3 regions of the Streptomyces sp. NPDC053426 genome follow, and region 3 is predicted to be linked to each of the others. Evidence: riboswitches for the same ligand, from Rfam matches in the RefSeq annotation. Region 3 holds a riboswitch; each other region holds the start of a gene.
The links. Region 3 has a riboswitch for cyclic di-AMP ahead of ACZ62B_RS06960 (M23 family metallopeptidase). Riboswitches for the same ligand answer to the same signal wherever they lie in the genome.

Region 1: another riboswitch for cyclic di-AMP. It lies ahead of ACZ62B_RS10560 (transglycosylase SLT domain-containing protein); the one in region 3 lies ahead of ACZ62B_RS06960 (M23 family metallopeptidase).
Region 2: another riboswitch for cyclic di-AMP. It lies ahead of ACZ62B_RS20440 (transglycosylase family protein); the one in region 3 lies ahead of ACZ62B_RS06960 (M23 family metallopeptidase).

Annotation. Positions count from the first base shown of each region.
Region 1 covers NZ_JBVJKE010000004.1:240,438-248,023, forward strand. Annotated here, with positions in the region: gene ACZ62B_RS10535 (hypothetical protein) at 1-926, opposite strand, end outside; gene ACZ62B_RS10540 (polysaccharide deacetylase family protein) at 1,067-1,867, opposite strand; gene ACZ62B_RS10545 (glycosyltransferase family 2 protein) at 1,864-3,159, opposite strand; gene ACZ62B_RS10550 (GNAT family N-acetyltransferase) at 3,175-4,245, opposite strand; gene ACZ62B_RS10555 (HAD family hydrolase) at 4,468-5,340, shown strand; gene ACZ62B_RS10560 (transglycosylase SLT domain-containing protein) at 5,304-5,795, opposite strand; cyclic di-AMP (ydaO/yuaA leader) riboswitch at 5,799-5,927, opposite strand; gene ACZ62B_RS10565 (polyprenyl synthetase family protein) at 6,556-7,566, shown strand.
Region 2 covers NZ_JBVJKE010000009.1:262,623-270,208, forward strand. Annotated here, with positions in the region: gene ACZ62B_RS20415 (serine/threonine-protein kinase) at 1-458, shown strand, start outside; gene ACZ62B_RS20420 (SurA N-terminal domain-containing protein) at 640-1,287, shown strand; gene ACZ62B_RS20425 (nucleoside triphosphate pyrophosphohydrolase) at 1,373-2,368, shown strand; gene ACZ62B_RS20430 (cytochrome P450 family protein) at 2,596-3,858, shown strand; gene ACZ62B_RS20435 (transglycosylase family protein) at 4,062-5,120, shown strand; cyclic di-AMP (ydaO/yuaA leader) riboswitch at 5,326-5,494, shown strand; gene ACZ62B_RS20440 (transglycosylase family protein) at 5,498-6,244, shown strand; gene eno (phosphopyruvate hydratase) at 6,479-7,586, shown strand, end outside.
Region 3 covers NZ_JBVJKE010000003.1:14,352-21,937, reverse strand. Annotated here, with positions in the region: gene ACZ62B_RS06995 (DEAD/DEAH box helicase) at 1-575, shown strand, start outside; tRNA gene ACZ62B_RS06990 (tRNA-Lys) at 729-801, shown strand; gene ACZ62B_RS06985 (DUF3040 domain-containing protein) at 879-1,151, opposite strand; gene ACZ62B_RS06980 (HAMP domain-containing sensor histidine kinase) at 1,569-2,615, shown strand; gene ACZ62B_RS06975 (response regulator transcription factor) at 2,646-3,305, shown strand; gene ACZ62B_RS06970 (dihydrofolate reductase family protein) at 3,350-4,483, shown strand; tRNA gene ACZ62B_RS06965 (tRNA-Met) at 4,547-4,620, shown strand; cyclic di-AMP (ydaO/yuaA leader) riboswitch at 4,952-5,109, shown strand; gene ACZ62B_RS06960 (M23 family metallopeptidase) at 5,122-6,141, shown strand; gene ACZ62B_RS06955 (PrsW family intramembrane metalloprotease) at 6,233-7,576, opposite strand.

The sequences.
Region 1 (7,586 bases), on a different contig from region 3:
TGGTGCGTGGCGTTGATCGCGGCGATCAGCGGGGCGAGGATCACCACGCAGACCGCGCGCTGCCGGGTGCCCGTGGGCGCCGGCACGCCGGCGGCGGCCGGGTCGAGGACGGTGCGGTCGCGCAGCCGCCCGGCGGAGCCGGGGCGCACGAAGTGCCGCAGCACCACCGCGATGACCGTCAGGTGCAGCAGGTACGCGAGCCCTTGGGGGGCGAAGTAGTCCTGGCCCACCCAGTTGGCGAGCTGGAAGATCCACACGGCGGTCCACACCAGCCGCCAGTCCTGGCAGAAGGTGCGGTAGATCAGGACGAGCACCGGCATCATCAGCAGGCCGAAGACGATCGGCGCCCAGTTGGCGTACGTGGCGGCGCTCTCCACGCCGAAGGCGCGCACCAGACCGGAGTTGAGGGTGAAGAAGCCCGGCCACTGGTCGTACGCGGACATGTTGCCGGACAGCGCCGCGCCGGGCCGCAGTTCACCGTTGGCGAGCAGCGTGTCGACGACGGCGTCGTGCTTGGAGGCCCACGGGTAGCGCACGGCGTCGTACAGCATCGCCGGTGGTGCCTTGAGCGCGAACAGCAGCGCGACGCAGTGCGCGGCCGGCCACCAGGGCGCGGTGCCCGCGCGCCGCAGGCCGATGACGAAGCCGGCGGTGAGGACCAGCAGCGACAGGTAGTAGGCGGCCGGGAGGCGGTCGAGCAGGCCGTAGTCGCCCATCTCCCGGAAGCCGATGCGGGGCAGCGCGTAGAACCACAGTCCGGCGGCGAGCAGCAGCGTCAGCAGCCCGGCGTCGGGCGGACCGCTCGGGACCGGCCAGGATCTGCGGCCACCGCCGGAGTTCCCTCCCGGCTCCGTCGGGCCGGTGGCCGGCTCGGGGCCGGGCGGCGCGCTGCTCTCAGTGGTCGGTACGGGCACATGCTGTTGCACGCCGAGACTCCCCTCCCCCGCGACGAGTATAGGAATTACCTCTGCTTTTCACACCGAAAACGTCGGACTCGCCCGTGAAGCGAAAGCTGTCCGGTACCTCCCGCGCGACCCGTTCCGTGATCACGTCCGCTCGTCCTTCCTCAGCCGGCGAACGCGGGCCGGCCGCGCAGGACGGTGCGGGCCCGGCGGTACCACCGCCAGCCGACGGTCCTCGGGCCGTCCCGGTACGGGGCGATCCGCGCGCCGTCGCCCGCCAGCCAGGCCTCGACGTCGGCGACGGTGTGGCCGCGCCGGACGATCAGCCGGGCGATGCGGTAGCGCTCGTCCCGCTCCGAACTGAGCGCGTGCCGCACGGCGGTCGCCGTCCGGTAGCCGGCGCGGGCGGCCATGGCGCGCACCCGGGGGCTGTTGTAGCCGTGCGGATAGGCGAGGTGGGGGACGGGATGGCCGAGGGTGTCCTCCAGCACGGCCTTGGAGTCCAGCAGTTCGGCGCGGAGCTGCCGGGTGGTCAGGGTGTCGAGCTGGGCGTGGGTGACCGTGTGGCTGCCGATCTCCATGCCGGAACGTTCCAGCTCCACCGCCCGGTCCAGGGTCATCATCGGGGCGGGCGGCAGCAGGCTGTGGCCGCCCGGGGCGATGGCGCCGGTGGTGAGGTACGCGGTCGCGGGCAGCGCGCGCCCGGCCAGGGCGTCGGCGGTGGGGCCGGGCAGGTCGGCGAAGCCGTCGTCGAAGGTGAGCAGCACCGGCCGGGGCGGCAAGGGGGCCCGCCCGGCGAGGTGTTCGGCGAGGGTGCTGATGGTGACAGGGGTGCGGCCGCTGTCCACGACGGCGTCGAGATGGGCCGCGAACTCCTTGGGCGTGACGGTGAACTCGGCGATCCAGTCCGGCGGATCGTCCATCACGGCGTGGTAGAGGAAGACGGGTATGGCCGCGGTCGTCATCTTCCCCTCCCCGGTGCCCGCCGCGCCCGCAGGTATCCGAGCGGCCCGTACAGCATTCCCCTGCGCTGCAGCCGCGACAGCCGGCGTGGCCAGGGGTGCGTGCGGGTGTCGTGCGCCCCCGGCGCACCGCCACCGGCGTCCGTGTCGCGCACTTCCGTCAGCGCGCGGGCGTGCGCGAGGCCGCGCGGCAGCCGGGCGAGGAACGCGGGCAGCAGCGCGGGCCGGTTGACCAGGACCGCGGTGAGGTAGGCGGTGAGGCCGGCGCCGTAGCCGTACGCCTGGGTCTCCAGATCGGCCCAGGTCTCCCGGTGGTGGTGCCACACCAGCGCCCGCGGCGTGTAGCGCAGCCGGTGCCCCTGGGCGAGGACGCGGACGAACCCGTACAGGTCGTCACCGCCCCGCGCGGGTGTCCCGGCGCCGGTGGCCGGGTCGAAGCCGCCGACGGCACGCAGCACCTCCGTACGGAAGGCCATGTTCGCGCCGGAGCCGAAGCGGCCCGCGGTGAAGGGGAACAGCGGCTCGTCGCGGGGCGGGTCCTGAGGGTCGTACGTCGTCGGCGTGAAGCCCTTCGCGAAGCCGCCGTGGCTCTCCAGCAGGACCTGGGCCGGGGTGCGCAGCCGGGCGGGCAGGATCAGGCCGGTGGTGCAGCCGAGCCGCGGGTCGGCGGCGAACGGGGCGGTCAGTTCGGTGAGCCAGCGGGGATCGGCGACCACGTCGTCGTCGGTGAACGCGATCACCTCGCCCCGCGCCGCCGCCAGCCCCCTGTTGTGCGCGACGGCGAGTCCGGGCACCGGCTCGCACACGTACCGCACCCGCTCGCCGTACTTGCGTTCCACCAGCTCACGGGTCTCGTCGGTCACCGGCGCGTTGTCGACGACGACCACCTCGAACCGCGGGTGCTCCTGCGCGAGCAGCGAGTCCAGCGCCCGGGCGAGCTGCCCGGCCCGCTCCCTGGTGGCCACGACGACCGAGGCGTACGGCGGCTCCCCGCCGCCCGTCACCCCCACGGCCTCCGCCGCCGTCACCTCCACGGCCTCCGCCGCCACCGCGGAGGCGGCCTCCGTCAGCGCCGCCCGCGGGTCCGCGCCCTCCGGCACCCGGGTCAGCAGCGTCCCCACCGGGCGGCCCGCCCGCCTGACCAGCAGGAACACCTCGCCGTGGGTGATCGGTGGGCTGCCCGGTCCGGGTCTCGGTGCGGCCTCGTCACCGTCCAGGTCGATCTCGGCGACCTGCACCGCGCCGATGGCCAGGAACCGTCGTATCTCCTCCTGCGTACGTGCTCTTCGGGACATCCGTCCTCCCCCTCCTCACGACCGGCGCAGCCGTGCCGCGCCCTTCAGGGTCCGTGCCGCCAGCGCCGCCAGGCGCGGACGGGCGCGGACGAATCCGTGCGCGCGGCGCGCGGGCTCGCGGCTCAGCCGGTGCAGCGCGGCGCCCACGCCCGGACGGGTCGCCGCCCCCTCGTAGACGGCGAGTTCGCCGGTCTTCAGCGAGTCCTTGTACTCGGCCGGACCGCGCCCCATGTCGAGCATCCCGATGCCCTCGGCCGCCGCCGCCTCGGCCATCCGCAGATGCAGCACCAGACCCGGCGAGTACTTCGCGAACTCCGGGTCGTACGCCGGGAACCAGCAGGCCAGGACGGACGCCGAGCGCAGCCCGAAGTGCGCGGCGACGGGGCGCTCCCCGGCGTACAGGACCGACAGCGTGCCCGTGCACTGGGCGGCCCGGGTCCCGGCGAGCCGGCCCACGAGCCGGGCGATCCACTCCTGCGCGAACCGGTCGCGCCGCCCGGTCCTGCGGTACTGCGCCGACTTCCACTCCATCAGCGTGCGCAGCGCGGCCGGGTCGCGCTCGTCGAAGACGAACCGCACGGCTCCGGCCTGGCGGCCCAGCCTGCGCTCCTTGGCCAGCGTGGTCTTCAGGAACTTCGGCGACTGGGTGCGCAGCACCGACTCGTACGTCTCGTAGCCCTTCTCCACGTCGATGACGTAGGTGGCGTGCTCCTCGGCCGCGTACGGCACGAACAGCCCCTGGTCCGCCTCCAGGTTGTCGAAGGCGAAGCTCGACACCGAGCAGCCCCGCAGCAGTTCGTCCGTCTCCAGGGCGACGCCGGGGCCCAGGACCGCGCCCTGGCAGTCCGACACCCCGAGCCCGATCGCCCGGCCCTGCCCCAGCGCACCCCGCTCGTACGGCAGGAAACCCACCGGCTGAGCGCCCTCGTACAGCACCGCGACCCGGGCCCGCGGGCGCACCCGGGCCACGGCGACGCTGAACTCCGGTTCCATGAACGGGTTGCGCGGTGCGTCCGTCGCGGCGCGCAGTTCCCGCCAGCGCTCCCGCTCCCCCTCGCCGAGCTCCCCGGGCCTCAGCACACGCATGCGTCCACTGCTCACCTGACCCCCCGATCAAGTCCCCCCTGGACCCTTGGAAGGTACCGCCCCGGACCGGGCGGACGGTAGATAGCGGACCATGTTCTTGCCAAACGGGGAAAGAGACCTGAACCGGTCCTTACCCGGCGTCGAGAGAAGGGGAACCGCACCGAAAGCGAACGCAAACGGGCACGGTGAATCGGACCGTCGGGTTGTCCGTATTCTCTGATCATGGCCGCACCCACCGCGTACTCACTCATCGCCACCGACCTGGACGGGACGCTGCTGCGCGGCGACGACACCCTCTCCGACCGGTCCCTCGCCGCGCTCGCGCGGGCGGAGCGGGCCGGCGCGCGGCACCTCGTGGTGACGGGGCGACCGGCCCCCAGAGTGCGGCCGCTCCTGGACGACCTCGGCTGCACGGGACTCGCGGTGTGCGGACAGGGCGCGCAGGTGTACGACGCCGGCGCGCACCGGCTGCTGTGGTCCGTGACCCTGGACCGGGAGCTGGCGGAGACGGCGCTCGGCAAGATCGAGGCCGAGGTGGGGGAGGTGTACGCCGCGGTCGACCAGGACGGGGTCGACGGGCTGACGCTGATCGAGCCCGGTTATCTGATGCCGCACCCGACCCTGCCCGCGGTGCGGGTCGAGCGGCGGGCCGAGCTGTGGGACCGGCCGATCAGCAAGGTGCTGCTGCGCCACCCGGACCTGTCCGACGACGCGCTGGCGGCTGCGGCCCGGTCGGTGGTCGGGTCACTGGCCACGGTCACCATGTCGGGGCCGGGCACCGTGGAGCTCCAGCCGTGCGGGGTGACCAAGGCGACCGGCCTGGCGCTGGCCGCCGAGCACCTGGGGCTGAGCCCGGCGCGGACGATCGCCTTCGGCGACATGCCGAACGACGTCCCCATGTTCGACTGGGCGGCCCACGGCGTCGCCATGGCCAACGCGCATCCCGAACTGAAGGCGGTGGCGGACGAGGTCACCACGTCGAACGAGGACGACGGCGTGGCCGTCGTCCTCGAGCGACTGTTCGGCGGGGCGATGACGCTCGCCCGTCAGCGGGTGGCTCAGTACGCGCCGAAGACGTTGTCGATGGAGCCGTAGCGGTCGGCCGCGTAGTTGCAGGCCGCCGTGATGTTCGCGACCGGGTCGTACGGGTCGAAGGCGGTGCCGGGCACGTGGTAGGCCGCGAAGGTCGGGTCGATGACCTGCAGCAGACCCTTCGACGGGGTGCCCTTGGCGGCGTTGGAGTCCCAGTTGTTGATGGCGTACGGGTTGCCGGAGGACTCGCGCATGATGTTGCGGTGGATGGCGTCGTAGCTGCCCGGGATGCCGTGCTGCGCCATGATGTCCAGCGACTCGCGGATCCAGCCGTCGAGGTTGTCCGGGTACGCCGTCACGGAGGCGGCGGTCGTCGTCGCGGGCTCGGTGGTGGCGGCGGAGGCGCTGGTCGCGCCGAACAGCGGCAGGGCGACCATGGCGACGCCGGTGCCGGCGACGGCGAGGGAGCGGGCGAGGCGGCGGTTGCCGAAGCGGCCGAGCTGAACGGAAGCAGGCATGTCTGGGTTCCTCTCCTACGCCTGCGAGGTGAGCTGTCGGGTTCGGGCGGGAGAGTGCCCGGCCGTGCCCCTGCGGGCATGGCTTCACCCCTAGCCGTCCCGGTGCGGTGTCCGGTGCGGCGACTTACCTGGGTCCCCCACTCCTGCCGTCTTGAGTTCGTGGTCGGGTGTGATGCGGGCGGCGGCAGGATTAGGCGTCCACCCGGCAGGCCCGGAACGTATGCGAGAGCACATGTCGGGAACAAGTGCGGGCATCACGGAAGATGCCGTTTGATCTTGTGATGGGGGTTTTGGGGTGCTTGATCCTTTGCTGTCGCCAAGGGTCAACTCGACGCCGGGGGAAGGGAGAAGGCGAGTGGCGGGGGGCGGCGGGGGTGCCGGATCACGCGTGACCCACTTCACTGGGGATCACCTGTGAGCGCATTTTTCGCCAAGGGGAATTAGCTCGGTATTTGCGGCAAATCGGACGCCGGGGCGGGCAGGATGGGTTCGCGTGGCGAGGCGGGGCCCGGGAGGCGGGCCGAAAGCCGGACCGGGAGCCGGGTCGAGGAGTGGATTGCTACGTCCGGGAAAGCCGAAGTATGTCCGTTGTTATCAACCGATCAAAAGCACTCCGCTCCTGATCCCGTATCGCCCTGCCCGTAACCCTGGGCGCTGGCGGTGATCGAAACGTGACCGGATACGCTGACTTGAGTGATGGCAGCGACCTATCGACATTCCGTGTAACCGCCAGTGGACACCAGCAGACAGGAGACCCCTCGTGACCGTCGTCGGGCCGTTCGGGCTGAGCGTGCGGGACCAGGCTCTGGAAGCCGATGTCCAGGCCGGAATGACGGCTGTCGAGGAAGGGCTGCTCGAGGCCACCAAGAGTGAGGTCCCCTTCATCACGGGAGCCGCCCAGCACCTGGTGCGGGCCGGCGGCAAGCGGTTCCGCCCGCTGCTCGTGATGCTCGCCGCCCAGTTCGGCGACCCCTACGCGCCCGGTGTCGTGCCCTCGGCCGTGGTCGTGGAGCTCACCCATCTGGCCACGCTGTACCACGACGACGTGATGGACGAGGCCGAGGTGCGGCGCGGCGTCGACAGCGCGAACGCCCGCTGGGGCAACTCCGTCGCGGTCCTCACCGGCGACTTCCTCTTCGCGCGGGCCTCGCACATCCTGGCCGACCTCGGCCCTGAGGCCGTACGGGTGCAGGCCGAGGCGTTCGAGCGGCTGGTCACCGGGCAGATCCTGGAGACCGCGGGCCCCCAGGACGGCCGCGACCCGGTCGACCACTACCTGGACGTGCTCGGCGGCAAGACCGGCTCGCTGGTCGCCGTCGCCTGCCGGTTCGGCGCGATGATGTCCGGCGCCGACGAGACGGTCGTGGACGTGCTCACCCAGTACGGCGAGCGGCTCGGCGTCGCCTTCCAGCTCGCCGACGACGTCCTGGACATCGCCTCCGACTCCCACGAGTCCGGCAAGACCCCCGGCACCGACCTGCGCGAGGGCATCGCCACCCTGCCCGTGCTGCGGCTGCGCGAACGGGCGGCCCGGCTGGGCCTCGCCGACGACATCGCCCTGTGTGAGCTGCTCGACTCCGACCTCACCGACGACGCCCGGCACGCCGAGGCGCTGCGGCTGCTGCGCGCCCACCCCGCGCTGGAGCAGGCCCGCCGGGACACCGTGCGCTACGCCGAGGAGGCGCGCGCGGCGCTCGCCCCGCTGCCGGAGTGCGAGGCGAGGACGGCACTCGTGCAACTGTGCGACGCGGTGGTGCACCGCGCGGGCTGAGCCGGCCCGAACTCCCCCCC
Region 2 (7,586 bases), on a different contig from region 3:
AGCACGGCGAGCACTCCCCGGTCGTACGCACCCTGCGCAAGCAGTACGCGGCCACGCTCCTGGACGACGGCCAGTACCGGCGCGCCCTGCCCGAACTGCGCCGCCTCGCCGACGAACGCGCCGCCGAGGCCGGCCAGGCCGACCCGCAGTCCCTGCGCTACCGCTACGAGGCCGCCCAGTGCCTGGAGCAGCTCGGCGAACCCGCGGCGGCGCTCGCCGAGTACCGGGCGCTGCTGGCGTACTACGAGAACCAGTACGTGGCCGCCGGCGACCCGCAGCTCGCCCACGACGTCCGCCGCCGCATCGGCCACCTGCTGCTCGCCCTGGGCGACCGGGCCGCCGCGCACGACACGCTGGTGCGGCTGCTGCACGACGTGGAGCGCGTGCAGGGACCGGGGCACCCGCTGGCCGCCGACATCCGGCGGACGCTGCAGTGGCTGGGACAGGTGCGCGGATAGCGTCCCGGCGGCCGCCGGGACGGCGGGACGGCGGGCCGCTGCGCCGTACGGGGCGGGCGCCGGTGCCGGAAGTCCTCGTGAATCGTTGGTCGAATGGGTTGGCCAGAGCTTGGCCGATGCCTACCATCGATCACCGCAAGACTTTGTGCACCGCCGCACAAGCTCTCCTCAGGAGGTCTCCTTGCACCGCCGCCGTCGCACCGCGCTCCTCCTCACCGCCGCGATCGCCGCAGCGGCGCCCCTGCTCACCGCCTGCGGGAACGACGCGCACCCCGGTGCGGCAGCCGTCGTCGGCGGCGAGCGGATCACCGTGTCGCAGCTGGAGAACCGGGTCGACGAGGTCCGCGCGGCCCAGCGGGCGGCCGTACCGGACGACGCCCAGTACCAGCAGGCCATCGCCCGCACCGGCAGCCTCACCCGCGACACCCTGCACGGCATGGTCCTGGACCGGGTGCTGGAGCGCGCCGCACAGGACGCCGGCGTGACGGTCACGGGCCGCGAGGTCCAGCGGATGCGGTCCGATCTGGAGCAGCAGGCCGGCGGCGCCGAGGCGCTGGAGGCGGCCTGGCTGCAGCAGTACGGCGTCCCGCCGCAGCGCCTCGACGCCAACCTCCGCCTCCAGATCCAGGCGCAGAAGCTCGCCCAGCAGCTCGGCACCGACACCAGCCGGCCCGAGTTCTGGCAGGCGCTGTCCGAGGCGGGCAGGAAGCTCGACGTCGACCTCAACCCGCGCTACGGCGACTGGGACGTCGAGAAGAGCAGCCGGGTCGACGCCAGGACGCCGTGGGTACGGGACGTCACGGCGACCGGGATGCCGCAGACGCTCTGACCCGCCGCCTGTGGACAACCGGCCTGTGGAGAACCGGTCTGTGGACAACTCGGGGGCTGTCGGCGGGGTGGGCTAGTTTCGCAGTGTGAACGCAATCAGCCCCGCACCGGACTCCGGGACCGCCCCCGGCCGAGTCGTCCTGCTCACCACCAGCCACCGGGTCGCGCCCGGCCTGCTGTCCTGGCCGGCCTGGCAGGCCCTGCACGCGGCCGACAGGGTGCTGTGCGCGGACGGCGTCCACCCGCAGCTGCCGTATCTGCGGGAGGCGGGGATACCGGTCGAGGAGGCGGCGCCGACCGCCGAGGAGATCGTCGACGCCTGTGCCGGCGGGCGGACGGTGGTCGTCGTCGCCACCGGCGAGGGCGAACCCGCCCTGACCGACGGACTGGCCAGGCTGGCCGGGACCGGCAGGGTGCGGATGCCCGAGCTGGAGCTGCTGCCCGCCTCCTACGACCTGCCGGGCGCCCGGCTGCTCGACCTCGTGCAGGTCATGGACCGCATCCGCGCGGAGTGCCCGTGGTCGTCGCGGCAGACCCACAAGGGCCTGGCGAAGTACGGCATCGAGGAGGCGTACGAACTCGTCGAGGCCATCGAGGAGGGTGACCGGGACGAGCTGCGCGAGGAGCTGGGGGACGTGCTGCTCCAGGTCGTCTTCCACGCGCGGATAGCGGAGGAGGACCCGGACGCCCCCTTCTCGGTCGACGACGTGGCCGGCGGGATCGTCGCCAAGCTCATCCACCGCCACCCGCACGTCTTCGGCGACGAGACGGCCGAGACCCCCGAGGACGTCAAGGAACACTGGCTGCGCACGAAGGAGATCGAGAAGCGGCGCGAGTCCGTCACCGACGGCGTCCCCCTCGGCCAGCCCGCCCTCGCCCTCACCGCGAAGCTGGCGTCCCGCGTCCGCACCGCCGACCTCTCCGTCCCCCTCCCCACGGGCGAGGGCATCGGCTACGAACTGCTCGCCCTGGCGGTCCGCGCGGAGGCGGCGGGGGTGGATCCGGAGGCGGCGTTGCGGGCGGCGGCGCGGGTGTATCGCGACGCGATTCGTTTTGCGGAGGGCGGCCGGGGCGAGGGCTGAGCGCGGGGTGCGGACAGGGGTTTTTCGCCCCCGCCGCCCCTTCCCGTCCCTGGGGGCTTCGCCCCCAGACCCCCTTCGCGCAGTTCCCCGCGCCCCTGAAAGGAGCGCATCTTCAGGGGCGCGGGGAACTGCGCGAACAACGTCGACGCGCCCGCACCCGCCGGACGACCCCGGTCACCCGAGTTCTGCCGCGCCGCGCTCCCCGTTCCGCCCGTTAGGGTCACCGCATGCATGACCAGCCCACCACTCCCGAACTCTTCACCTGGGAGTTCGCCGCCGATCCCTACCCCGCCTACGCCTGGCTGCGTGAGCATGAGCCCGTGCGCAGGACCCGGTTGCCCAGTGGGGTGGAGGCCTGGCTGGTCACGCGGTACGCCGATGCCAAGCAGACGCTCGCCGACAACCGGCTGTCCAAGAACCCCGCGCACCACGACGAGCCCGCGCACGCCAAGGGCAAGACCGGTATCCCGGGGGAGCGGCAGGCGGAGCTGATGACGCATCTGCTGAACATCGACCCGCCGGACCACACCCGGCTGCGCCGGCTGGTCAGCAAGGCGTTCACCCCGCGCCGGGTCGCCGAGTTCGCGCCCCGCGTGCAGGAGCTCACCGACGGGCTCATCGACCGGTTCGCGGACAGCGGCTCCGCCGACCTCATCCACGAGTTCGCCTTCCCCCTGCCCATCTACGCCATCTGCGACCTGCTCGGCGTCCCGCGCGAGGACCAGGACGACTTCCGGGACTGGGCGGGCATGATGATCCGGCACGGCGGGGGCCCGCGCGGCGGGGTCGCCCGGTCCGTGAAGAAGATGCGCGGCTACCTCGCCGAGCTGATCCACCGCAAGCGCGAGGTGCTCCCCGCCGAACCCGTCCCCGGCGAGGACCTCATCTCCGGCCTCATCCGCGCCTCCGACCACGGTGAGCACCTCACCGAGAACGAGGCCGCCGCCATGGCGTTCATCCTGCTGTTCGCCGGTTTCGAGACCACCGTCAATCTCATCGGCAACGGCACCTACGCCCTGCTCACCCACCCCGGCCAGCGCGAGCGCCTGCAACGGGCCCTCGCCGCCGGGGAGCGCGGGCTGCTGGAGACCGGTGTCGAGGAGCTCCTGCGGTACGACGGTCCCGTGGAGCTCGCCACCTGGCGGTTCGCCACCGAGCCGGTCACCATCGGCGGGCAGCGCATCGCGGCCGGCGACCCCGTCCTCGTCGTGCTCGCCGCCGCGGACCGGGACCCGGAGCGGTTCGCCGACCCGGACGTGCTCGACCTCGGCCGGCGCGACAACCAGCATCTGGGATACGGCCACGGCATCCACTACTGCCTGGGCGCCCCGCTGGCCCGTCTGGAGGGCCAGACCGCGCTCGCCACCCTGCTGACGCGCCTGCCGGACCTGCGGCTCGCGGCGGAACCGGCCGAACTCCGCTGGCGGGGCGGGCTCATCATGCGCGGACTGCGCACGCTCCCGGTGGAGTTCACCCCGCCGCGGAAGTGACGGACCGGGCAGCCGTCCGCTGTGCCCCCGAGAGGACCAGCGCAAACATGACACGCCCTCAACTCTGTGATCTTCACGTGATCTGCGCGGCATGAACTTGTGACAAGTGATCGTCTGCGGATACGTTCACCCATCAAGTGCGGTGCATCGGTTCGAATTCCGTTCGCCGCGTCGGTCATTGCTGTCTTGCGAAAGGTCTCCGCATGCTCTCCGGGAACGGTCGGCACCGCCGCCCCCGCCAGGCTCCGGCTCTCCTCGTCGCGGCCGGGGTGACCGGCTCCGCCATCGCGATCCCGCTCCTCGGGGCCGGCAGCGCCAGCGCGGCCGACGGCACGACCTGGGACCGGGTCGCCGAGTGCGAGTCCGGCGGCTCATGGAGCCAGAACACCGGCAACGGCTACTACGGCGGCCTGCAGTTGACCCAGGACGACTGGGAGAACTACGGCGGACTGGACTACGCGACCAGCCCCGACCAGGCCAGCCGCGGCCAGCAGATAGCCGTGGCCGAGAGAATCCTCGCCGACCAGGGGGTCGGCGCGTGGCGCACCTGCGGACTGACGGCGGGCCTGAACCAGGATTCGGCGTCGGCCGACATCGACACGGGCGTGGCGGAGGACTCGACCTCGGACACGTCCGGCTCCTCCGGCTCCTCCAGGTCCTCCGGCTCTTCCGATTCCACCGACTCTTCGGACTCGTCCGGATCGTCGGACTCCGGTGATTCGTCCGCTTCGTCCTCCCCGTCGGCCACGTCCGATCCGTCGTCCGGCGCGGAAGGGGCGGAGGACGGTGAAGGAACAGCCGGTGAATCGGCCAAGTCCGACAAGTCGAGCGACTCGGGCACGGATTCGGACACCGGCTCCGACGGTGGATCCGGCACCTCCCCCTCCGCCTCGGCCACTCCCAAGAGTGACGAGTCGGACAAGTCCGGGCAGACCACCGGCTCTTCCGAGGTCACCGACGCCGAAGGCACCGGCACCGGCCGCCACCGCGGCGCCACCGCCGAGGAGGGTGGGGCGGAGGACCGTACGTCGGAATCGTCCGGCCGGCATGCCTCGCGCGGCACCGACGCCTCGCGCGATGCCGCCGACGGCTCGTACACCGTGCGCACCGGCGACAGCCTCTCGTCCATCGCCGACTCCCTTGAGCTGGGCGGCGGATGGCGGTCGCTCTACGCCGAGAACGAGCAGGTCGTCGGCGCCGACCCGGACCTCATCCTGCCGGGTCAGGAGCTCGAGGTCGGGGTCGAACCGGACGAAAAGTGACGCCCGAAAGAGCCCGGGTGCGGCGGCAGTTGGCGTCATGGTTCGCGTCGAATGTCCGGTTTAAAGACTGTGAGAGATAGGTCTCAGAGGCCCTGATCGTCTTTGAAATTCCGCGGATCGCGTGTCTACGGTCGTGACCGCTCGCCACCGCGGGCCCCGGCTGCCGCCACGCCGAATCCTGCCAGTGGCAGCACGGGAACAGTCGTCGCGTCATGCGCCGTAGGCAGGAGCGGGGGACCCAAGGTAAGCGCCCCTTCCGGTGGTTGACACCGGAGAGGGCTTGGGGTGAAGCCGCGTCCCGTGAGGGGCGTGGCCGGGCAACTCAACCGGCCCGAACCCGACAGCTCACCTCGCAGGCGTCGGTGAGGGGATCCACCATGCTGTTCTCCGGCAAGGGCAAGCACCGTCGTCCGTCCAAGGCCACCCGCGCGATCGCCGTCGCCGGTGTCGCCTCCGCCGCCGTCGCCGCCCCGCTGATGGCGGCCGGCAGCGCCTCCGCCGCCACCGCCTCCGAGTGGGACGCCGTCGCCCAGTGCGAGTCCGGCGGCAACTGGTCCATCAACACCGGCAACGGTTACTACGGCGGTCTGCAGTTCTCCGCCTCCACCTGGGCCGCGTACGGCGGCACGCAGTACGCCTCCACCGCCGACCAGGCCAGCAAGGCGCAGCAGATCGAGATCGCCGAGAAGGTCCTCGCGGGCCAGGGCAAGGGCGCCTGGCCGGTCTGCGGCACGGGCCTGTCCAACGCCGCCTACACCGGCTCCTCCGCGAACGACTCGGGCTCCTCGCAGAGCACCGGTTCCACCGAGACCCGTGAGACCGGGCAGAAGGCCTCCCGCTCCGCCGAGCGCCCGGCCGCCGAGCAGGAGACCGAGAAGCAGGTCGAGCGGAAGGCCGAGAAGAAGGCCGAGAAGAAGGCCGAGGAGAAGACCGTCACCACCCCGACCGGCGAGAAGGTCGAGAAGGGCGACGGCGAGTACAAGGTCGTCAAGGGCGACACGCTCAGCTCCATCGCCGCCGAGCACGACGTCGAGGGCGGCTGGGCCGAGCTGTTCGAGCTGAACGACGACATCGTCGACGACGCCGACCTCATCTACCCGGGCCAGCAGCTGCACCTCAAGTAAGCGGCTGCCCCCCTGCTCCCCGCCCCGGTGCGTTTTCCCCCGTACGCGCCGGGGCGGGGTTTTTCACGGCCGGGTTTCCGGAAACCGCTTTGTTCCGTTCGGAAACAATTTACTCTCGGTTCTGTCCACGGGGCGGGCGACCGGCGGCCCGATCGCCCCGAGCCGGTTAGGCTCGGACTCGCAAGACCCTCCGGGGTCCTGCTCACCCGCGTCACATCCAAGAAGGAGATGCTCGTGCCGTCCATCGACGTCGTCGTAGCCCGGGAAATCCTGGACTCCCGAGGCAACCCCACGGTCGAGGTCGAGGTCGGCCTCGACGACGGCAGCACGGGTCGTGCCGCCGTCCCGTCCGGCGCCTCCACCGGCGCCTTCGAGGCCATCGAACTCCGTGACGGCGATGCCAACCGTTACCTGGGCAAGGGTGTCGAGAAGGCCGTCCTGGCCGTCATCGAGCAGATCGGCCCGGAGCTCGTCGGCTACGACGCCACCGAGCAGCGCCTGATCGACCAGGCGATGTTCGACCTGGACGCCACCGACAACAAGGGCTCCCTCGGCGCCAACGCCATCCTCGGCGTCTCGCTCGCCGTCGCCCACGCCGCCTCCGAGGCCAGCGACCTCCCGCTCTTCCGCTACCTGGGCGGCCCCAACGCGCACCTGCTGCCGGTGCCGATGATGAACATCCTGAACGGCGGCTCGCACGCCGACTCCAACGTGGACATCCAGGAGTTCATGATCGCCCCGATCGGCGCGGAGTCCTTCTCCGAGGCCCTGCGCTGGGGCACCGAGGTCTACCACACCCTCAAGAAGGTCCTGAAGAGCAAGGGCCTGGCCACCGGCCTCGGCGACGAGGGCGGCTTCGCCCCGAACCTCGGCTCCAACCGCGAGGCCCTCGACCTCATCCTCGAGGCCATCAAGGAGGCCGGCTACACCCCCGGCGAGCAGATCGCCCTCGCGCTCGACGTCGCCGCGTCCGAGTTCTACAAGGACGGCTCCTACACCTTCGAGGGCAAGGAGCGCTCCGCCGCCGAGATGACCGAGTACTACGCCGAGCTCGTCGAGGCGTACCCGCTCGTCTCCATCGAGGACCCGCTGTTCGAGGACGACTGGGAGGGCTGGAAGACCATCACCGCCAAGCTCGGTGACAAGGTCCAGCTCGTCGGCGACGACCTGTTCGTCACCAACCCCGAGCGCCTCGCCCGCGGCATCGAGGAGAGCGCCGCCAACGCCCTGCTGGTCAAGGTCAACCAGATCGGCTCGCTGACCGAGACCCTGGACGCCGTCGAGCTGGCCCAGCGCAACGGCTTCAAGTGCATGATGTCCCACCGCTCCGGCGAGACCGAGG
Region 3 (7,586 bases):
GCAGGGACGACCGTCGTGACGACCGTGGCGGCTTCCGCCGCGACGACCGTCGTGACGACCGTGGTGGGCGTTCCTTCGAGCGCCGTGACGACCGCGGCGGTTTCAACCGTGACCGTGGTGACCGTCGTGACGACCGTGGCGGCTTCCGCCGCGACGAGCGTCGTGACGACCGTGGTGGGCGTTCCTTCGACCGTCGTGACGACCGCGGCGGCCGTTCCTTCGAGCGCCGTGACGACCGCGGTGGCTTCAACCGTGACCGTGGTGACCGTCGTGACGACCGTGGCGGCTTCCGCCGCGACGAGCGTCGTGACGACCGTGGTGGGCGTTCCTTCGAGCGCCGTGACGACCGCGGCGGTTTCAACCGCGACCGTGACCGCGGCGAGCGTGGCGGCTTCCGCCGTGACGACCGTGGCGGCCACCGCGGCAGCGACCGTCCGTTCAACCGCGACCGCCAGGGCGACCGCCCCGGTTTCCACTCCGGCTCCCACGACCGCCCGTACGGCCGTCGTGACGACCACCGCGGCGGCTCCTTCGGCCGCCGCGACGACAAGCCGCGCTGGAAGCGCAACGGCTGACACGGGCTCATCGAGCCGACCGGGAGGGCCCGCACGACACCCGTCGTGCGGGCCCTCCCGCGTTCCGCGCGGGACACGTCCGGACCCGCCTGCGCGATACCCGATCGGAGTCCCGGCCATGTCCGGCTATGCTCGGGGAGGCAACATCGCCAGGGGCCCTTAGCTCAATTGGCAGAGCAGTGGACTTTTAATCCATTGGTTGTGGGTTCGAGTCCCACAGGGCCTACTTCTCGCAGGAGCGGCACATCGCCTCCGACCTGCTGCGCGGCGCTCGGACCGGCTTCGGCCGGCTCGGGCGCCGTGTCATTTCGCGGGGCGCTCGTCCCGGTTCGGGTCGAGGAGCTGCACGGCGATCCCGGTGAGGACCAGGCCCGCCGCGATGAGGAGGCCGTCGGGGACGACGATGCCCGCGGCGAGCATGGTCACCCCGACGGCCAGCGCGCACCAGGCGCTCGTGCGCCGGTACTCGCGGGGGCGGGCCGGACGGCCCTCGGAGAGTGAGCGGACGAAACGGGGGTCCTCGTGTTCGAGACGGGCCGCGAGGTCGACCAGGCGCTCGTCGTCGGACTGGGGCACGGCTCCTCCTTCCCAGGGGGCGGCCGCCCGGTGACACCGCCGGCGGCCATCGCTCCGTGACGCCGGGGTGTAAGCGGGTGAACCGTCGGCCTGCCGCGAACTCGGCCCGGTACAAAGGAGTTTGCCCCTGTGCCGATGCCGTCACCCGCCCGGTGCGGAAGACTCCAGCGTCGCCCACCGCCACCGCCCGCGGCCATCCGTCGCGGGCCCCATCCGCCCCGGGTGCCACCGCCTACGCGGACCGTCCGGCCGGTCGTGGTCCCGGGGGAAAATGGGGGCTGTCACCGATGGCGCGGGAGCCCGCCCGGCGCACACGCTGGACAGGACGGCCCGCGCCGCGCCCCCGGTCCGCGGGCCGTCGGCTCCCCCGCACCGGGAGCCCACGGCGAGCGGCCGACGGCGAGGAGGCGGTACGGGGTGCCCCTGTTCTGGCGGATCTTCCTGCTGAACGCCGTCGTGCTCATCGCGGCCACGGCCCTGCTGCTGGGGCCCGTCACGGTGTCCACGCCGGTCCTGCTCACCGAGGCCGCGGTCCTCACGGTGGGGCTGGCCGCCATGATCGTCGCCAACGCGCTGCTGCTCCGCGTGGGTCTCGCCCCGCTGCAGCGCCTGACCCGCGCGATGACGACGACGGACCTGCTCCGCCCGGGACACCGCCCGGCGGTCGGCGGGCGGGGCGAGATCGCCGAGCTGATCGCCACGTTCAACACCATGCTGGACCGGCTGGAGGACGAGCGCGCCACGAGCAGCGCCCGCGTCCTGTCCGCGCAGGAGTCCGAGCGCCGGCGCGTCGCCCGTGAGCTGCACGACGAGGTCGGCCAGTCCCTCACCGCCGTCCTGCTCCAGCTCAAGCGCGCCGCCGACCACGCCCCGCCCGGCCTGGGCGAGGAGCTGCGCCAGGTGCAGGAGACCACCCGGGCCGGCCTGGAGGAGATCCGGCGCATCGCCCGCCGGCTGCGCCCCGGCGTGCTGGACGAGCTGGGGCTGGCCAGCGCGCTCAAGGCCCTCGCCACCGAGTTCGGCGGGCCCGGTCTGAGCGTCCGGCACCGCCTCGACGGGGACCTGCCCGAGCTGGACCGGGAGTCGGAGCTGGTCATCTACCGGGTCGCCCAGGAAGGCCTCACCAACGCCGCCCGCCACGCCCGGGCCCGCCGCGCCGAGCTCGCCCTGCGCCGCGCGCCCGGCGGTGTGGAGCTCCGCGTCCGTGACGACGGCCGCGGCATCGGCGTCGCCCCGGAGGGCGCCGGCATCCGCGGGATGCGGGAGCGCGCCCTGCTCGTCGGCGCCCGGCTGACCGTGGACCGCGCCGCCGACGGCGGCACCGAGGTACGCCTGGCCGTCCCCGTCCCCGCCCGTTTCCCCGCACACGCCCTCGTCCCCGTACGGGAAGCCGCGCCCGCTCCCGTACGGGAGTCCGCGCCCGCCCTCGTACGAAAGTCCGCGCACGCCCCGCCGCCCCCGTGACCGACGCCCCTCGACCGGAAACGCTGGAACATGACCGACCCGGCCCCCACCCGCATCCTGCTCGCCGACGACCACGCGCTGGTCCGCCGGGGGGTTCGCCTCATCCTCGACGGCGAACCGGACCTGACCGTCGTCGCCGAGGCCGCCGACGGTGCCGAAGCCCTCGAACAGGCCCGTGAGCACCGCCCCGACCTTGCCGTCCTGGACATCGCGATGCCCCGCCGCACCGGTCTCCAGGCGGCCCGCGAGCTCTCCCGCACCCTGCCGGGGACCCGCATCCTCATCCTCACCATGTACGACAACGAGCAGTTCTTCTTCGAGGCGCTCGCCGCCGGGGCCTCGGGCTACGTCCTGAAGTCCGTCGCCGACCGCGACCTCGTCGAGGCCTGCCGCGCCACCGTGCGCGGCGAGCCGTTCCTCTACCCCGGCGCCGTCAACGCCCTCATCCACAACTACCTCGATCTCGCGCGGGAGGGCCGCACCCTGCCGGCCAAGGCGATCACCGACCGCGAGGAGGAGATCCTGAAGCTGGTCGCCGAGGGCCACACCTCGCAGCAGATCGCCACTCTCCTCGTCATCAGCCCCAAGACCGTGGAGCGGCACCGCGCCAACCTGCTGGCCAAGCTCGGCCTGAGGGACCGCCTGGAACTCACCCGGTACGCCATCCGCGTGGGGCTGATCGAGCCCTGACCGGCAGACTGGACCCCCACACCTGCCCCACCCGGAGTACGCCGATGCCGCACCCGTACGTCCTGCTGTCCGCCGCCGTCTCCCTCGACGGCTACCTGGACGACACCGGCCCCGAGCGGCTGCTGCTGTCCGGCCCGGCCGACTTCGACCGGGTCGACGAGGTACGGGCGTCCGTGGACGCCATCCTGGTCGGCGCCGGCACGATCCGCGCCGACAACCCCAGGCTGCTGGTCAACTCGCCCGAGCGGCGCGCCGCCCGCCTCGCCGCGGGCCGGGCCGAGTACCCGCTCAAGGTCACCGTCAGCGGCTCCGGCGACCTGGACCCGGCGGCCCGGTTCTGGCACACCGGCGGCGAGAAGGTCCTCTGCACGACCGACCGGGGCGCCGAGCGCGCCCACGCCCTCGGTCTCGCCGCCGACGTCGTCCCGCTCGGCGCCGAGCTCGACTGGCGGCGGCTGCTGGAGCACCTGCACGCCGAGCGCGGGGTGCGGCGGCTCATGGTCGAGGGCGGCGGCACGGTCCACACGCAGCTCCTCACCGAGGGGCTGGCCGACGAGCTCCAGCTGGTCCTCGCCCCGCTGTTCGTCGGCGATCCCAAGGCCCCCCGTCTCTTCGGCCCCGGCGCCTACCAGGGCGGACGGCTGCGGATGGTCGAGACCCGCCCGGTCGGCGACGTCGTCCTGACGCGCTACGAGCCCACCGCCCCCGGCACAGGCCCGCTGCCCTCCGCCGCCGACCACCACTGGCTGGCCCTCGCCTGCGAGCTGGCCGCCGAGTGCCCGCCCTCGGAGACGGCGTTCAGCGTGGGCGCGGTCGTGGTGGCCGCCGACGGTACGGAGCTGGCGCGCGGCCACTCCCGGGAGGGCGCCGACCCGGTGGTGCACGCGGAGGAGGCCGCGCTCGCCAAGACCGACCCCACGGACCCCCGGCTCGTCACCGCCACCGTGTACTCCAGCCTGGAGCCCTGCTCCCGCCGCGCGTCCCGGCCCGCGCCCTGCGCCCGGCTGATCCTGGACGCGGGGGTACGGCGGGTGGTCACGGCCTGGCGCGAGCCGGACACGTTCGTGGCGGGCGCCGACGGCAGCGGCGTGCTGGCGGACGGGGGCGCCACCGTGGTCGTCCTGCCGGAGCACGAGGACCGCGCCAAGGCACCCAACGCTCATCTGTTCGGCCGCTGAGACCGGGCCGCCGGTAATGGGTGTGCGCCATGTCCCGCTGATGGCGTACACTGGTCCTACCGACGCGGGGTGGAGCAGCTCGGTAGCTCGCTGGGCTCATAACCCAGAGGTCGCAGGTTCAAATCCTGTCCCCGCTACTGAAGGCCGAGGGCCGGAATCCAAAGGATTCCGGCCCTCGGTGTTTTCCGCTCCCCATCCGCTCCCCGCCCGTTCCTCACCCATTCCCCGTTCTCACTCAACGTGAGCGATCCACCCCGCAGCGCATAACAACTGACACACCGTCAGAAACCACCCGCCACGCGAGGCGACCTGAGGAGCGGTCAACTCGCCCGTTTTTGGCCGCTCGTGGAGCTTAAGTCCCCCCGGAAATCGTTAACGATCAAGAGGAACGGCTTGGAATCCGGCCCTCGCGTCTATTAACGTTCGATAACGCAGCGCGGTCGTCCCAGCCGTCACAGAAGGCGGCTCCGTGCGCACGCGCCGAATCCCGCAAGGGAACCGGGGAACCACCACCATGGGGTGAATCGCGTGGATACCGCCGTGGCAACACGGCTCGTATACGCGCGTAGGAGACCTTCCCGCTCCGAACCCGTCAGCTAACCCGGTAGGCGAAGACGGAAGGAAAGGAGCGCGCCCACGTGGCGTCCAACCCGCCTGCCCCCGAGGCCCCGTTCAAGCCGAGCGACACCGTCGCCTACGGCGCCGGCCGCACCGACGAGGGCCCCTTCGAGGAGTGGAACCCCACCGCGGAGTCCCTTCGCCCTGTACGTGGCCGGCATCGCGTCTCCAAGCAGCGCGGCGGAGGACTCGCCCGCAGCTCCACCGTCCTGGGCGTCGGCGTCATAGCGGCCGTCGGCGCCGGCGGCATGGCCAGCGCCCAGACCGGCAAGCCGCCGGTCTCGATCTCCATGCCCGACCTCCCCAACGTGGGTTCCCTCATCTCCGACGAGGAAACCCCCAAGGGATCGTCCACCCCCCTCAGCACCCTCGCCATGACCGCCGCCGACACCGAGCAGGGCACCGCCGGCGCCGGTGAGGCGCTGCGCACCCGGATCATGGCCCAGGTCGAGCAGCAGCAGAGCCAGGCCGAGACCAAGGCCGCCGCCGAGGCCGTCGCCGCCGCCGAGAAGCAGGCCGCCGAGGCCGCGGCCAAGGCGGAGAAGGAGGCCGAGGCCAAGGCCGAGGCCGCCAAGAAGAAGGCGGAGGAGGAGGCCGCGAAGAAGGCCGAGGCCGAGCGCCTCGCCGAGCTGGCCAAGCAGTACGCGCTGCCGACCTCCTCGTACACCCTCTCCTCGACCTTCGGCCAGGCCGGCGCCTACTGGTCCTCCGGCTACCACACCGGCCTCGACTTCGCCGCCCCCACGGGCACGCTGATCAAGGCGGTCCACACCGGCACGATCACCTCCGCCGGCTGGGACGGCTCCTACGGCTACAAGACCGTGCTCACGCTCGACGACGGCACCGAGGTCTGGTACGCCCACCAGTCCTCCATCAGCGTCAGCGTCGGCCAGAAGGTCAACACCGGCGATGTGATCGGCCGCGTCGGCTCCACCGGCAACTCCACCGGCGCCCACCTCCACCTGGAGGTCCACTCCGGCGGCTCCGGCTCGGGCATCGACCCGATGGCGTGGCTGCAGAGCAAGGGCCTCACCCCCTGAGCCCCACCGCTTCCGAACCCCGGCAGTCCCGACGACGACCCCCCGACGTCAGGGCTGCCGGTCGGGTGTTCTCGGGGGCGGTGCGGGGCCGTCAGGACCGGCGGGCGTTCGGGTCGTGCGTGGTGTACGGGTACCCGTACGGCGGCTGTCCGTGCGGTGGATGCCCGTAGCCGCCGTACGCGCCGTACCAGCCGTACCCCGCCCACGGTGCCGCGGCGACCGGAACCCGGGGCGCGGTCGCGCGGGCCGCGTGCTCCAGGGCGGGCCGGGCCGCTGACCGCCGGTGCCACAGCTCCAGCAGCAGCTCGCGTTCCCGCGTGATGAAGTCCGTCCCCGCCCGTCCGAGCCGCCCCCGGTGCCGCAGGAACGCCAGCGACGTCGCGTACGCCTCGTACGCGGCGACCGATCGTGCCGCCGCCCTCCCGCCGTGGCGGCGCGCGTACCGCCGGGCGACGCGCCGCGCCCGCATCGAGCCCAGTGCGAACGGCTCCGCCGCGTTGAGCCACCCGGCGGCCACGTACGCCGGCAGCTCCGCCCGTACGGTCCGCAGCTCCCGCTGCCGCGTCCACACCGCCAGCCAGGTCAGCAGACCGAACGCCGGCACCATGAACGCCGCGTACACCGCGAGGAAGCCGTACTGGCCGAGCGCCGAGGAGCCGTTCCACAGCGCGTGCACGCCCATCGCGAGGAGCAGCCCGCCGAGCGGCGGCAGCACGCGCCGGGCCCGCTGCCGGTCCGTGGACAGCGCGGCGATGCCGAAGCCGATCCCGGTGAGCACGGTGAACAGCGGATGCGCGAACGGCGACATCACGACGCGGACGAAGAAGGTCGCCGCGGTGACCGAGGCGATGCCGCTGTCGCCGGTGAGCTGGTCGGTGCCGAAGGCGGTGCCGAGGTAGAGGATGTTCTCGGTGAACGCGAAGCCGGTGGCGGTGACCCCGGCTATCACCACGCCGTCGATGATCCCGGTGAAGTCGCGTCTGCGGAACAGGAACACCAGCAGGACGGCCGCGGCCTTCGCGGACTCCTCCACCACCGGCGCTATGACGGTCGAGCCGAGGGTGTCGGCGCCGGTCGGGTCGGCGGTCGCCGTCGCTATCCACCGGGTGGCGAAACTGTTCGCGACGATCGCCATCAGCGCCGCCGCGCAGGCACCCCAGGCGAAGGAGAACAGCAGGTTCCGCCAGGGTCCCGGCTCGACCCGGTCCAGCCACCGGAAGGCGGCGACGAGCAGCGGCACGGGCAGGACGGCGAGGCCGAGCCCGACCAGGAACCCCCGCGTCCCGGTCTGCTCGCGCACCAGCGCGAGGATGACGAGACCGGACAGGGCGAGCAGCGTGATCAGCGCGCCGTACCGCACCCAGGGGCGCTGCCACCAGTGCGCGTGCCGCGGCGCTCCGCCGGGAGGCGTCGGGTGCGGGGGACTGGTGGCCACGGGATCGACC